Regions from separate parts of the Dysosmobacter welbionis genome, predicted to be linked through region 2. Evidence: riboswitches for the same ligand, from Rfam matches in the RefSeq annotation. Region 2 holds a riboswitch; each other region holds the start of a gene.

Evidence for each region. Region 2 has a riboswitch for FMN ahead of EIO64_RS14200 (MATE family efflux transporter). Riboswitches for the same ligand answer to the same signal wherever they lie in the genome.
Region 1: it holds a riboswitch for FMN, as region 2 does, so the genes downstream of both, EIO64_RS00770 (ECF transporter S component) here and EIO64_RS14200 (MATE family efflux transporter) in region 2, are expected to answer to the same signal.
Region 3: it holds a riboswitch for FMN, as region 2 does, so the genes downstream of both, ribD (bifunctional diaminohydroxyphosphoribosylaminopyrimidine deaminase/5-amino-6-(5-phosphoribosylamino)uracil reductase RibD) here and EIO64_RS14200 (MATE family efflux transporter) in region 2, are expected to answer to the same signal.

What each region holds. Positions count from the first base shown of each region.
Region 1 covers NZ_CP034413.3:140,229-144,516, reverse strand. Annotated here, with positions in the region: gene EIO64_RS00780 (5-formyltetrahydrofolate cyclo-ligase) at 1-428, opposite strand, end outside; gene EIO64_RS18940 (DinB/UmuC family translesion DNA polymerase) at 425-1,081, opposite strand; gene EIO64_RS18935 (DNA polymerase Y family protein) at 1,039-1,638, opposite strand; gene EIO64_RS00770 (ECF transporter S component) at 1,807-2,511, opposite strand; FMN riboswitch at 2,616-2,744, opposite strand; gene EIO64_RS00765 (SLOG family protein) at 2,850-3,413, shown strand; gene EIO64_RS00760 (helix-turn-helix domain-containing protein) at 3,613-4,176, shown strand; gene EIO64_RS00755 (hypothetical protein) at 4,173-4,288, shown strand, end outside.
Region 2 covers NZ_CP034413.3:2,700,035-2,704,322, forward strand. Annotated here, with positions in the region: gene EIO64_RS14190 (CDP-alcohol phosphatidyltransferase family protein) at 1-47, opposite strand, end outside; gene EIO64_RS14195 (HPr family phosphocarrier protein) at 82-345, opposite strand; gene EIO64_RS14200 (MATE family efflux transporter) at 416-1,819, opposite strand; FMN riboswitch at 1,982-2,095, opposite strand; gene EIO64_RS14205 (patatin-like phospholipase family protein) at 2,269-3,126, shown strand; gene EIO64_RS14210 (sodium:solute symporter family protein) at 3,530-4,288, shown strand, end outside.
Region 3 covers NZ_CP034413.3:946,752-951,039, reverse strand. Annotated here, with positions in the region: gene EIO64_RS04990 (bifunctional 3,4-dihydroxy-2-butanone-4-phosphate synthase/GTP cyclohydrolase II) at 1-8, opposite strand, end outside; gene EIO64_RS04985 (riboflavin synthase) at 20-667, opposite strand; gene ribD (bifunctional diaminohydroxyphosphoribosylaminopyrimidine deaminase/5-amino-6-(5-phosphoribosylamino)uracil reductase RibD) at 648-1,754, opposite strand; FMN riboswitch at 1,909-2,023, opposite strand; gene EIO64_RS04975 (TnpV protein) at 2,298-2,675, opposite strand; gene EIO64_RS04970 (relaxase/mobilization nuclease domain-containing protein) at 3,039-4,288, shown strand, end outside.

The DNA of each region.
Region 1 (4,288 bases), 1.0 Mb from region 2:
TAATAGCCGCCGCCCCGCCCCAGACGGCGGCCCTCCCGGCTGCAGGTGACACAGGGGATCACCGCCAGGTCGATCTGGTCCGGGGAGAGGGCAGGGCTGTCTGCCGGAGGCTCCAGAATGCCGTAGGCGCCGGGGAAGAGCTCCTTCAGGTCGCGGATGGCCCGCAGCTCCATGATGCCATCCGCCACACACAGAGGGACGCACAGCATCTTGCCGTCTGCCAGAGTCTGCTCCAGGATGGGACGGGTGTCGATCTCCCGCCCGGCGGAGACGAAGCAGAACACCGCTCCGGCACTGCGATACTCTGGAAGAGCCAGGAGATGGCGGGCGATGGCCCGGTCCGCTGCTTCCCGGTACCGGAAGGGGAGCTGGGCGCTGAGGCGCCGGATCGTAGCCCGGAGCTGCTGTTTTTCCTCGTCTATTGTCATGGCAGGGGATCCTCCTCTTTCTCTGGACGGGCCGCGCCGTAGGAGATGACGTCGGTCCCGAACTTTCCACGGAGGCGGTCCATAGCCGCCTCCAGCTTTTCCTGTTTTTCTTTTTTGGGCGCCGCCCCAGCTGTGAACAGGTCTACCTGTTCATAGGCGTCCTCCGACCGAACCAGATGGATGGCGGTAACAGTCAGGGCCCGCACGGGAGCCGGGGGTTTCCACAGCTGGCCGGTCAGGTCCATGGCCGCCGCCGTCAGCTCCCGGATCAGGTGGGTGGGGGCGGAGAGCTGCATCTGACGGGAGCGGTCATGGAACTGGGGATCCCGCACCGTCACCTGGACGCCGCCGGCATACAGCCCGCTGTGCCGCAGTCGGGTGGCCACGGAGTCCGCCAGCACGGCGACGCCGCCCCGCACCTGCTCTGCGGTGGTGAGGTTTTTCGGGAAGGTAGTGCCGTTGCCAACGGACTTCACCATCTCCGGCTCGTACCGGGAGCGGACTGGATCGGTGTCCAGCCCGTTGGCATAGTCGTGGAGCTGGACGCCCATTTTGCCCATCAGGGTCTCCAGGGCATCCCGCTTGCAGGCCGCCAACTCTCCGATGGTCTTCACGCCGAACTGGGCCAAAATCTTCCGGGCGGCGCCCCCCACGTACAGCAGCGCCCCACCGGCAGAGGCCAGACCAGCCTCTGCCAGTTCTCCCGGGAGACGACAGTGGTGGCGTCGGGTTTCCGGTAGTCGCTGCCCAGCTTGGCAAACACCTTGTTGAAGGAGACCCCCACTGAGAGGGTCAGTCCCATCTCCTGCTTCATCCGTTGCCGCAGATGGTCTGCCAGGGCCTTGGCATCACCGCCGAAGAGGTGGAGGGTATGGGTGACGTCCAGCCAGCTCTCATCGATGCCGAAGGGCTCCACCAGGTCCGTGTACTGCTCGTAGATGGTGTTGACCTCTTTGGAGACCTGCCGGTACAGTTTGTGGTGGGGTGGCAGCAGCACCAGCTCCGGGCACTTTTTCTTGGCCTGCCAGATGGTTTCCGCCGTCTGGACGCCGAATTTTTTCGCCGGTTCATTCTTGGCCAGGATGATGCCGTGGCGGGAGGTGGGATCTCCGCAGACCGCCACGGGCACGTTCTGCAGGTCTGGTCGGCTCCGCAGCTCCACGGAGGCGTAAAAGCTGTTCAGATCGCAGTGCAGGATGATGCGGTCCATGGCCCCGCCTCCTTTCTCACTTCTATTATAGCACATCTGTTCGTTCCTGAAAAGGGAGAAGGGATGGGAAGGTTTTGACATACCGGCGCAGGGAGGCGGAGGGACGGATATGGGCCGCAGTAAAAGGCGCGGGGACGGTATCCGCCCCCGCGCCTGTGGTGTTCAGATTTACAGAATCCCCATCAGCACCAGGGCCAGCACCACAAAGGTTGCCAGCAGGGCCAGGGAGAACAGGAGGAACCCGGCGCTCAGCTTGCCCTTGCCCTCGACAGGCGCATGGGACTCCGGTACCAGCCGGGCCTTCCGCAGGGCGGTGACCACCGGCTTGTAGAGCAGCAGGATCAGCGCCATGTTCAGGCCGCCCTTCACCAGGTTGAAGGGCAGGAACACCGGGATCAGCATGGGGACCACGATTTCCTCGCGATCCATTCCCATGTAGATGGGCGTGATGAGATAGTTCCACAGCAGCATCACCACGGTGAGGCAAACAGTGCCCAGGGCCAGACCGATGACGGCGCCCTTGCGGGTGTGGAACTTCTTGTAGACGAAGGCGGCGGTGCAGCAGAAGGCGCAGGTAGCCAGCACATTCATGATGCAGCCGATGGGGCCGGTGTCGCTGACGGTGAACATCTCCACCACGGCCACCACGATGGAGATGACGGCGGCGGACAGAGGTCCGAAGAGGAAGGCGCCGATGCAGATGACCGTGTCCTTCAGGTCCATCTGCAGGAAGCCGGACACCTGTGGCAGCATCTTGCTGAGGAGCATCACCACATAGGCGATGGCCGCCAGCATGGCCAGGGAGGTGATGGTTCGGACGTTTGTTGCGGGCCGGGAGGGGTTCTTGATGGCGTTGGCATTGGGTTCGGACATAAAAATACACTCCTTTTCGTTGCTTGAAAACACCCTGGACGCTTTGGCTTCTCCAAGGTGATCCACGCAACGCAGGAGCGCGAACAAACGCGCGGCCACGCCGCACTCATCTTCTTCCATCCAGACTGTAACTGTTGGTCCCGGAGTTTCACCGAGTCAGCGCCTGTGCATACGCGCAGGCGGTCGCGGACTGTACCGCCAGTGGGGAATTTCACCCCGCCCTGAAGACAAAGTATTCAGTTGCTTTCTGGCCATAGTATATGACAGCGCGGAAGAAATTGCAAGTCCCTAAATGAAAAAACGGCAAATTTCCCGTGGGTCTTTACAAACAAGAACGGATGTTCTATACTGAATCAAAGACCAGAAGGAGGGAGGCGGAGACCATGCGGGGGCGGCAGGCGGCCTGCTGCTTTACCGGGCACCGGCCCGGTAAGCTGCCATGGCGGTATAACGAGGAGGACCTGCGCTGCGTGTCGCTCAAGGCCCGCATCGCAGACGCGGTGGAGGCGGCCTATCAGGAGGGATTCCGTCACTTTCTCTGCGGCATGGCCCTGGGCTGTGACCTGTATTTCTGCGAGTGCGTCCTCCGCCTGCGCCAGACGCACCCGGACGTGACGGTGGAGGCGGCCGTCCCATGTCCCTCCCAGGCGGATGCCTGGCCGCCGGACCAGCGGCGGCGGTATGAGCGGCTGGTGGCTGCCTGTGACTTTGAGACCCTGGTGTCCGCCTGCTACACCCCCGCCTGTATGCAGCGGCGGGACCGGTATATGGTGGACCACGCCGCGCTGCTGATCGCCGCCTTTGACGGGTCTCCCGGCGGAACCCGGTACACGGTGGAGTACGCCATGCGCCGGGGGCTGGAGATCGTGGACCTGCCCATTGTGCTGGAGCCCGCCCGATAGGCCGGGGCGCTTGGATGCGGAGACGTCCGGTGCCTTGGTTTTTTCTTGCAATATGGGCCGGAGCCGTTGCGCGGGGAGCCCTGTTGTGGTATGTTGGAGAGGAAGGCAATCTGAGATTGCGGAACTTCCATGCTTGGTTGCTGGTATGCAACCGGGCGGCCTGATAAGCTGAAGGCATCCAAGAGAAGGGAGAATGCCTATGACATTCGGAGAGAAGCTGCAATCCCTCCGGCAGAGAGCCGGCATGAGCCAGGACGCGCTGGCCGAGCGCCTGCAGGTGAGCCGGCAGGCCGTCAGCCGCTGGGAACGGGACGAGACCATGCCGGAGACGGACAAAGTGGTGGCCCTGGCGGATATTTTCGGTGTGACAACAGACTATCTGCTCCGCCTCCAGCTGGAGCAGACGAAGCCGGAGGAGAAGCAGCCGCCGCCCCAGGAACGGAAGGACTGGGTGGAGCGTTTTTTGGCCTTTAGCAAGCGGAAGTGGTACCTGCTGGGATGGGTGCTGATCGCCTGGGGCGTATTGGATCTGGTGCAGCTGGCGCTGTTTTATCTGGCGTACCGGGGGATGCTGGGCGGATTCACGGGTCTGATCGGCTGGGATATGGCGGAGATGGGCGGAGTGAATCTGCTTGACGTGTTCCCGGCAGGTGTGCTGCTGTTCCCGGCCCTGTACGCCGCCGTGAAGATCGCGGCGGGGGTGCTGGTGCTGTATTTCGGAAAAAGGCATGTACAAAAGAAGCGGGAGGAGGAAATGCAGTGAAGGGAATCTTTTGGGGGTTCTTCTTGATCTTTATCAATTTTTATGTGACAATCAACGGACATACACTGAATCTGCTGCCGACCTTTGCGGGTTATATCTTACTCTATCGGGC
Region 2 (4,288 bases):
ATCAGGTTCGGAATAGAGAATCTCTCTTTTGTGTTGAATGGCTTCATTGAGGTTCTTCTCCATCTCCTATATGCAGACAAGTCATGCGGAAGCAGAAGACTGGAAAAATTGCGACAACGCGTTTACAGCTTCGGCTTCGTCAGGGCCGTCTGCAGCGACCTGTACCTGCTGTCCCTGACGAAAGCCGAAGGAGACGACCCCGAGAAGACTTTTCGCATTGATGCTTCGCTCACCGGCGATTATGCGGATGGTGCTCTGAAAGACATTGACATGGCTTACAAACAGTGCGGCTGTATGTGTGGTGAAATCTTCCTCCAACTGCAATGAAAGGGTCCGCGTTGTCATGGGAATCGTCCTCCCAATGATAGATTTTCATTTATAAATGCTCGATCCAGGGGCTTCGGAACATGTGCGCTTATGATGCGCGATATTTGCGCTCTCCTTTGCACAGCCAGCCCTTTCTTCTCCAACTTCGAAATTCCCAGCGGGCCAGCAGCAGGCAGAGCAGGAACGCAAGAGCATCGGCTATCGGTGCGGCCAGAAGTGCGCCGTCTAGCCCGAAGGAGCGGGATAGCAGAAGCGCCAGAGGGATCAGGAAGCAGCCCTGCCGGGCCAGAGGAATCAGCAGGGACTTACCAGGCCGGCCGATCCCCTGGAAGAAGGAGGCTGAGGTCATGTGAAGGCCATACAGGAAAAAGGCCAGCATATAGAGCCGGAAGCAGTGCTGTGCGCAATCCAGATAGAGCGCATTGTCCGATACAAAGCAGCTTGCGATCTGCCGCGGGAACACCATGAAAATGAGAAACCACACCACTGAAATGCCTACTGCAATAAGAGAAGCTATATGGAATGTCTTTTGGACCCGCGCATAGTGGTTGGCGCCGAAATTATAGCCGTTGATGGGCTGGATGGCAGAGGACACCCCGACGAACATGGAGTGAGCGATCTGGTAGACCTTCATCATCATGCCGTAGACGGATAAGGCAATGTCACTGCCATAGACTGTGGCGGCTCCATAGGCCCGCATCAGATTGTTCAGGGTAATCTGCACCAGAGCGGAGAGCATCTGCGTAAGCAAGCTGGGGAGGCCCAGTGCCAGAATACGACAGGTCAGCTTCCGTGTAGGGCGCAGGTCCTCCCGCCGGATATGAACGGTTTTGAGGCGGCGCAGGTAGAGCAGGGCCAGGCATCCAGCAGCCACCTGCCCGATCACCGTGGCGATCCCGGCGCCCACAACGCCCATCTTCAGCGGAAAGATAAAGATAGGGTCCAGGATCAGATTGATGACCGCCCCTGTCATCATGCACTTCATCATGTACTGCGGGGAGCCGTCTGCCCGGATAATGGCGGTGAAGGCGGGACAAAGGAGCTGGAACGGGATCCCCCATGCGATGGCGCGCATATAGGACAGAGACTCTGCATAGGCAGTCGACGTCGCGCCGAAAAGGACTACGATCTGCGGGGCGAAGATGCCGCAGGCCAGAGCGGCCAGCAGACCGCTGGCCAAGATCAGGGTGAGGGCGTGACTGATGGTGCTGTCCGCCTCCCGCTGCTCTTTCCGACCCAGGCACAGACTGATATTGGCGGCACATCCGTCTCCCAGCATCAATGCCACAGCATTGACCAGAATGGTCAGCGGGAACGCGATATTAGTGGCTGCCATTCCTGTAATGCCCACGCCCTGTCCGACAAAGATCTGATCCACGATGTTATAGAGGTAGTTGACCATCAGTGTCAGTGAGGTGGGAACGGCGTATCGAACGATCAGTTTGGGTATGGGATCCGTTTCCAATGGGTTTGGCTGCAGGTTTGGCTCCATAGCAAGGCTCCTTCCGTATTCATACTGGACGCTTCCGAGGGAGAAGCCGCCGGAAATAAAAAATCCCGGCGCCATTTCCCTGACGCAGAGAGATGGCTGTACCGGGTGCTTAGAGTATACACTTTTGCTTGAGGAGGATGGGCATCCGGCACGGCACCAGAAAGCCTTCTTCTCCCCTCCAGACCGAACCTGTTGGCTCCGGAATTCCACCGGATTAGCTGATCGCTCGCGGACTGTTACCGCCAGTAGAGAAATATCTCGTTTCCGAAGAAAACTTACATACCTAAATGTATCATTAAATAAAAGAACCGTCAAGGAAAATGTCCTTCCCGCCGTATCAACTTCTGCGCTTTCTGATCGATATCCTGTGTCTCGTACAAGGCATTCCATTTTGGCTTTTCCTGTGGTAAAATATCAAAATCGACAAAATCACAGGAGGCAGGACAGGGATGAAAACGGGCTTGGTCTTGGAGGGCGGCGCCATGCGCGGAATGTTTACCGCAGGCGTTCTGGACTCCTGGATGGATGAACAGATATCCTTTGATGGAATCGTCGGTGTGTCGGCCGGTGCGCTGTTTGGGATCAATGCTCCCGCCGGTCAGAAGGGACGCGCCATACGGTATAATTTGAAGTATATCCGGGATAAGCGGTACATGGGGCTGCGCTCGCTGCTGACCACGGGCAATCTGATCAACGCCGACTTCGCCTTCTATGAGGTGTCCTCCAAGCTGGATATATTTGATGAAGCGGCCTTTCAGAGATCGGGCGTTGACTTCTATGCCGCGGTCACCGATCTGCACACAGGCGCCCCGGAGTATATCCGGATCACAGAGCCGTTCCGTCAGATGGAGGTCCTGCGGGCCACCTCTGCCATGCCCTATGTCTCCCGGCCTGTGGAGTTGGATGGGAGATTCTACCTGGATGGCGGGGTCAGCGACAGTATTCCAGTCCATTTCTGCAAGAGTCTGGGCTACGACAAGACCGTTCTCGTGCTCACACGTCCCTTGGAGTATCGGAAAGAGCGGCCCGCAGCATGGCTTCAGCGATTCAACCGCCTCTATTACCATCGCTATCCGGCCTTTGCGGAGAGTCTGAACCGGCGGTGGGAAGTCTATAACCGGCAGGTGGAGGAGATCATAGGGATGGAGCAGCGCGGGGAGCTCTTCGTGGTTCGGCCCAATGGCCCACTCCCAATCAGGCGTGTGGAAAAGGACCCCGCCAAGCTGCAGGCTGTTTATGACCTCGGGGCAGAGGCCGGCAGGGCGTCTCTCAGCGGACTGAAAGAGTATTTGCTGACGCATGAATGATGGTAGATGATATAGGAAATTGCGCATCCAGCAGGCAGGGGCTTGTATGGATGCGCAGTTTTTCTTTGTGCAGTATACAGCGTCCCTTGGTCCAGGTATCATGATTGGCAAAACTGGCGGGATGGCATATATACTTTTTGAATAAAGAATTTCTGATACATATCGGACAAATTGACATTTTTTTCAAGTAACATTATAATGTTCATATATTCACTGCCACAAGAGGACGTGGTTAGAAGGGGTGAAGAATATGGATCAGGATCTGCCCTTATGGGTAGAGGGCTGCGCCGAAACATATATAATGTGGGTGTGAATGGAAGCAGACAGCTGCTGAAGATCTTGCCGGACAAAGGTATGCAGGTGCGGCCCTCTGGAGCAAACAAAGAAAAGGAGGGCATTTTTGATGGATCACAGCGTATTGACGATTTTGGATCTGGGAATCATTACGGCATACCTTGTCATCATGGTCCTGGTGGGGGTCTATTCCGTCAGGCGGATCCAGAACACAAAGGATTATTATGTAGCGGGCCGGTCCTTTGGGCCGATGGTGCTGATGGCCACCGTCTGCGCGACGATCATCGGCGGCAGCGGTCTGATGGGCCGGGCAGGTGTGGCCTATACCGACGGCTTCAAGGCGGTCCTTACCGCAATTCCATACCTTCTGGGAATGTTCATTTTCTCCGGCATCGCCGGGAAGATCTCGGATATCGGGATGCAGTACGGGATCACCTCTATCCCGGAGCTGTTTGAACGGCGGTTTGGCCGGGCAGCCAAGATCACCCTCTCTGTGCTGATCGCGTTCGCCATGATGGGGACGGTGGCCTCCCAGGTCACCGCCACGGCCACGATCATCCGGATGCTGGGGGGAGAGTTCGGCCTCTCCTATGAGATGGGCGCGCTGATCGCAACAGTGGTCTTTATGGTCTACACAGCCACCTCCGGCCTGTTCGGCGTGGTATACACCGACGTGCTGCAATTTTATATGCTGATCGTCTTCGTGTATATCCTGATCCCGGTGGCGGCCCTGTTCAACGTGGGCGGCTTTGCGAACTTTGCGGCCAACCTGGACCCGGCGCTGGTGGAGCCGCATATTGACGGCAGCATTTTGGGAGACATCATCACCTATCTGGTTTTCACCATGGCAGGTGCGGAAATGTGGCAG
Region 3 (4,288 bases), 1.8 Mb from region 2:
TGTATCATTGCCTGCCCTCCTAAAATCCGTGTTGAGATAAAAATTCTTTGGTGATTGTGGTATCCTGCCGCCTGCCCATGGTGGGGAACAGCAGCTTTTCTACATACTTCCCAATCACATCTGTTTCCAGGTTGACCGGGTCGCCCCTTTTCCGTTCCCGCAAAACCGTATTCGCCACGGTGTGGGGAATGGCGGAAATGGAAAAATCCGTCTGTGTGACTGCCGCCACGGTCAAGCTAATCCCGTCTATCGCCACAGAGCCTTTCTCCACGATATAGCGCAGAATATCCGGCGCCGCCCGCACGGTGAACCAGACTGCCGTATCGTCCCGCCGCACATTTGCCACCGTTCCAACGCCATCCACATGACCGGCCACGATATGTCCGCCAAAACGCCCGTCCGCGGGCATGGCCCGCTCCAAATTCACATGACTTCCCGTACCCAGCCGGGACAGAGCAGAGCGGTTCAGCGTTTCGTGCATGACATCCGCCGAAAAAGAGGTGTCCGATAAAGCGGTAACGGTGAGACAGATACCGTTGACGGCGATGCTGTCTCCGATTTTCGTAGTTTCCAAAACGGTTTCAGCCGCTATGGTGAGGATTGCGGAGTGCGGGCCGTGCCGGATTTGTGTCACCGTTCCAATTTCTTCAACAATCCCGGTGAACATGACTTGCCACCTCACTTTCCAGCAGAATGTCCTCCCCCAACTGCGTGATAACCATGTTTTTCAACTGGAACGCACAGTCGGGCAACGGTACACCAGCGCCCTCTACCGGCGTTTTTGCCGTCTGCCCTCCGAACAGCTTGGGCGCGATATATGCCTGCACTTTCTGAACGATGCCGCTTTCCAGCGCGGCCCAGTTCAGCGTGCCGCCGCCCTCCAACAAAATGCTGTCAAGGCCCTCCTGCCCCAGCCGTTCCATCAACCGCTCCAAATCAATGCGGCCATTCTTCCGTTCCGCCGGCAGAATACGGCAGCCGGCTTCTTCGTAGCCCGTCCATTTTTCACGGTCAGCGCAGCAGGTAACGAGGATAGTAGGAGCCTGTTTTGCCGTAGTGACTACTTGGGCGGTTAGAGGAGTGCGTAAATCGGTATCACAGATAATGCGAATGGGGTTTTTGCACCCGGCTTTCCGGCAGGTCAACAAGGGATCGTCGGCCAGTACCGTTCCAACTCCCACCATGATGCCGGTGTAGCGGTGGCGCTGCTCCTGCACATGATTTCTTGCCTGCTCTCCCGTGACCCATTTGGAGGCCCCTGTATAGGTTGCGATTTTTCCGTCCAGCGTCATGGCGTATTTCATCACCACAAAGGGGCGCTTTGTCTGGATGTAGTGGAAGAACACCTCATTCAGCCGGGTACATTCGTCCTCCAGGATATGTTCCGTCACCTCTATTCCGTGTTCTCGGAGTATTTGAATACCTCTCCCGCTGACAAGGGGATTTGGATCGCCGGAACCTACCACCACCCGCTTGATGCCGACGTTTAAGATGGCCTCCGTGCATGGTGGCTGATGCCCGTAGTGGCAGCAGGGTTCCAGTGTGACATACATAGTCGCTCCCTCCGAGGGCTCGGTACAAGAGGCAAGGGCGTTCCTCTCGGCGTGTGGCTGTCCACATTTTTCATGCCAGCCCCGCCCGATCACCCGGCCCTCTTTCACGATAACTGCGCCCACCATTGGATTCGGGGCCGTCCAGCCAACTCCCTTCTTTGCAAAATGCAAAGCCAAAGACATATAATCCTCGTCACTCATACCATCACCTCAAAAGCAAAAATCGCCCTGAACAAATCGTTCAGGGCGACGCAGATAGACACAGACATAGCGCCGGCATAAAATAAAACTCTGGATTGAAAACAATCCAGAGCAACTTACACGCACAGGGTGATAAACTTCATCCCTGTGTACTGCAAATCTTCTTTCATCCAGACTATACTGTCGGCTTCGGAGTTTCACCGAATCATGCCTTTCGGCTCGCGGGCTGTACCGCCGGTAGGGACTTACACCCTGCCCTGAAGATTTTATTCAATTGACAGAACTGAGTATATAGAATTATAGTTCGTTTGTCAAGAGGGTATATTTTAATTTCGCATTGCTTGATTTTCTTTGCAAAACATCCTTTTGCCTGGCGTGAAATGCAACAAAATGGGGTTGAAAGTTGCAAAGTATTGTTCCCTCTCCTTTTAGTCTGCCTTGTCTTATTTTCAATTACTGATATAGAGGGCTGCATCTTCACTGGCAGATAACTGTTTTGACGAGCATGAAAGCGGCAGGGTATATCCCCAGCCGCTTTCGTACTTATGCGTATATGATTTCATCATGAATCATTTCTACTGCCGCAAAACAGATATTATTCATCATTCCTACCCACTCCGCTTGGTTGGTAGCTTTCAACACTTCAGTAATTCCTTGGGCCTTCGACATTTGCCGAATGACGGTGACCATTTGCTCCTGTGCCTGCCGGTCAATATCGGCAAGGTAGCCATTCAGTTTGCCGCTTAACAGCAAAGCATTATAAAAGGCTGGGCGGTATTCTTTGAGATACCGCTTGTGCCGCTGACCCCATACGCCAACAGGCTGTCCTTCTTCAGCGGGTACGGTCAGACAGGGAAGATAGTAGTCGCCAATCAGTTCATACCAAAGGCCGTTGTTCTTGTCAAAAATGTACTTGTCCATAATAAAATCCTCCGCTATAATATATTCGCACATACGTCACAGTTCCCCGATTGCCACACGTTGCCATATCCTGTTGCGAGATTTTCTTGCCCTTGCTTTTGCCCTTATGAGTGGCCAGGGCAAGGGTAAACTTGTGTGAAACCGAATAAAGGGATAAGGCGAACACGCTGCGAAAAACCCTTTGTTTTCAAGGCTTTTGGAGGATTTTATTGAAAACCCACGGTGAGCGATAATCGCTCATAAAATCGTAGTATTCAAATTCCCATTTGTCGAACTATCAGTTTGCTTTTACCTCTTGCAAATTAACACATTTCAAACGGTCTGCTACGGCAGGCCGTTTGACTTTTCAAGGAGGTGTCCAACATGGCAACCACACGCCTGATGCCTCTCCACACCGGCAAAGGCCGCACGGTGGGACAGGCCATCAGCGCTATCATCGACTACACCGAAAATCCGCAAAAGACGGACGGCGGCAGGCTGATAACAAGCTGGCAGTGCGACAGCAGGATCGCCGATGCCGAGTTCCTTTTCGCCAAAAATCAATACACCCACAAGACCGGCAGAGTGCGCGGCGAGGATGATGTGATCGCCTACCATCTGCGGCAGTCCTTCGTTCCCGGAGAGATCACACCGGAGGAAGCGAACCGTTTGGGCTGTGAGCTGGCCAAGCGATTCACCAAAGGCAATCACGCCTATATCGTCTGCACCCATATCGACAAAGCCCATATTCACAATCATGTGATCTGGAACTCCACCGCACTCAGCCAGACCCGGAAATTCAGAAACTTTTGGGGCAGCAGCCGCGCCGTGCGGCGGCTCAACGATACCATCTGCATCGAGAACGGCTACTCCATCGTGGAGAATCCGAAGCGCCACGGCAAGAGCTACAACAAGTGGCTGGGCGACAAAAAGAAGCCCTCCCACCGGGAGCGGATATGCGCGGCCATTGACGATGCGCTGGCGCAAAAGCCCGACAGCTTTGAAACGCTGCTGGAGCTGCTGCGGCAGGCCGGGTATGAGGTCAAGGGCAAGAAAGTCCCGTCCCTGTTAGGCGGCGAACAGAAAAAATCCATTCGCATGGATACCCTCGGCGACGGTTATACTCCCGCAGATCTTCGTGCGGTGATTGCAGGTGAAAAGGCGCATACGCCGCGAAAGAGCGCCGCCGCACCGGTCAAACCGGAAAAGCGCAGCGGGAATCTGCTGGTGGACATTCAGACAAAATTACGCGCTGGCAAAGGTGCCGGTTATGCGCGTTGGGCGACGTTGTTCAATTTGAAGCAGATGGCACAGACGGTGGCCTATCTGCAAGACCATGAGCTTTTAGATTACGCCGTTCTCTCAGAGAAAGCGGCGGCAGCGTCCGCTCACTTCAATGAGCTTTCCGCAAGGATTAAGGCTGCGGAAAAGCGCATGGCTGAGATTGCGGTGCTGCGGGAGCATATTGCCAATTACGCCAAGACCCGCGATACCTACGTTGCCTATCGCAAGGCCGGGTACTCCAAGAAATTTCTTGCAGAGCATGAAAGCGAGATCACGATCCACAAGGCCGCAAAGAACTATTTTGATGGACTGGGCTTCAAGAAGCTGCCCACCATCAAGGCGCTGAATAC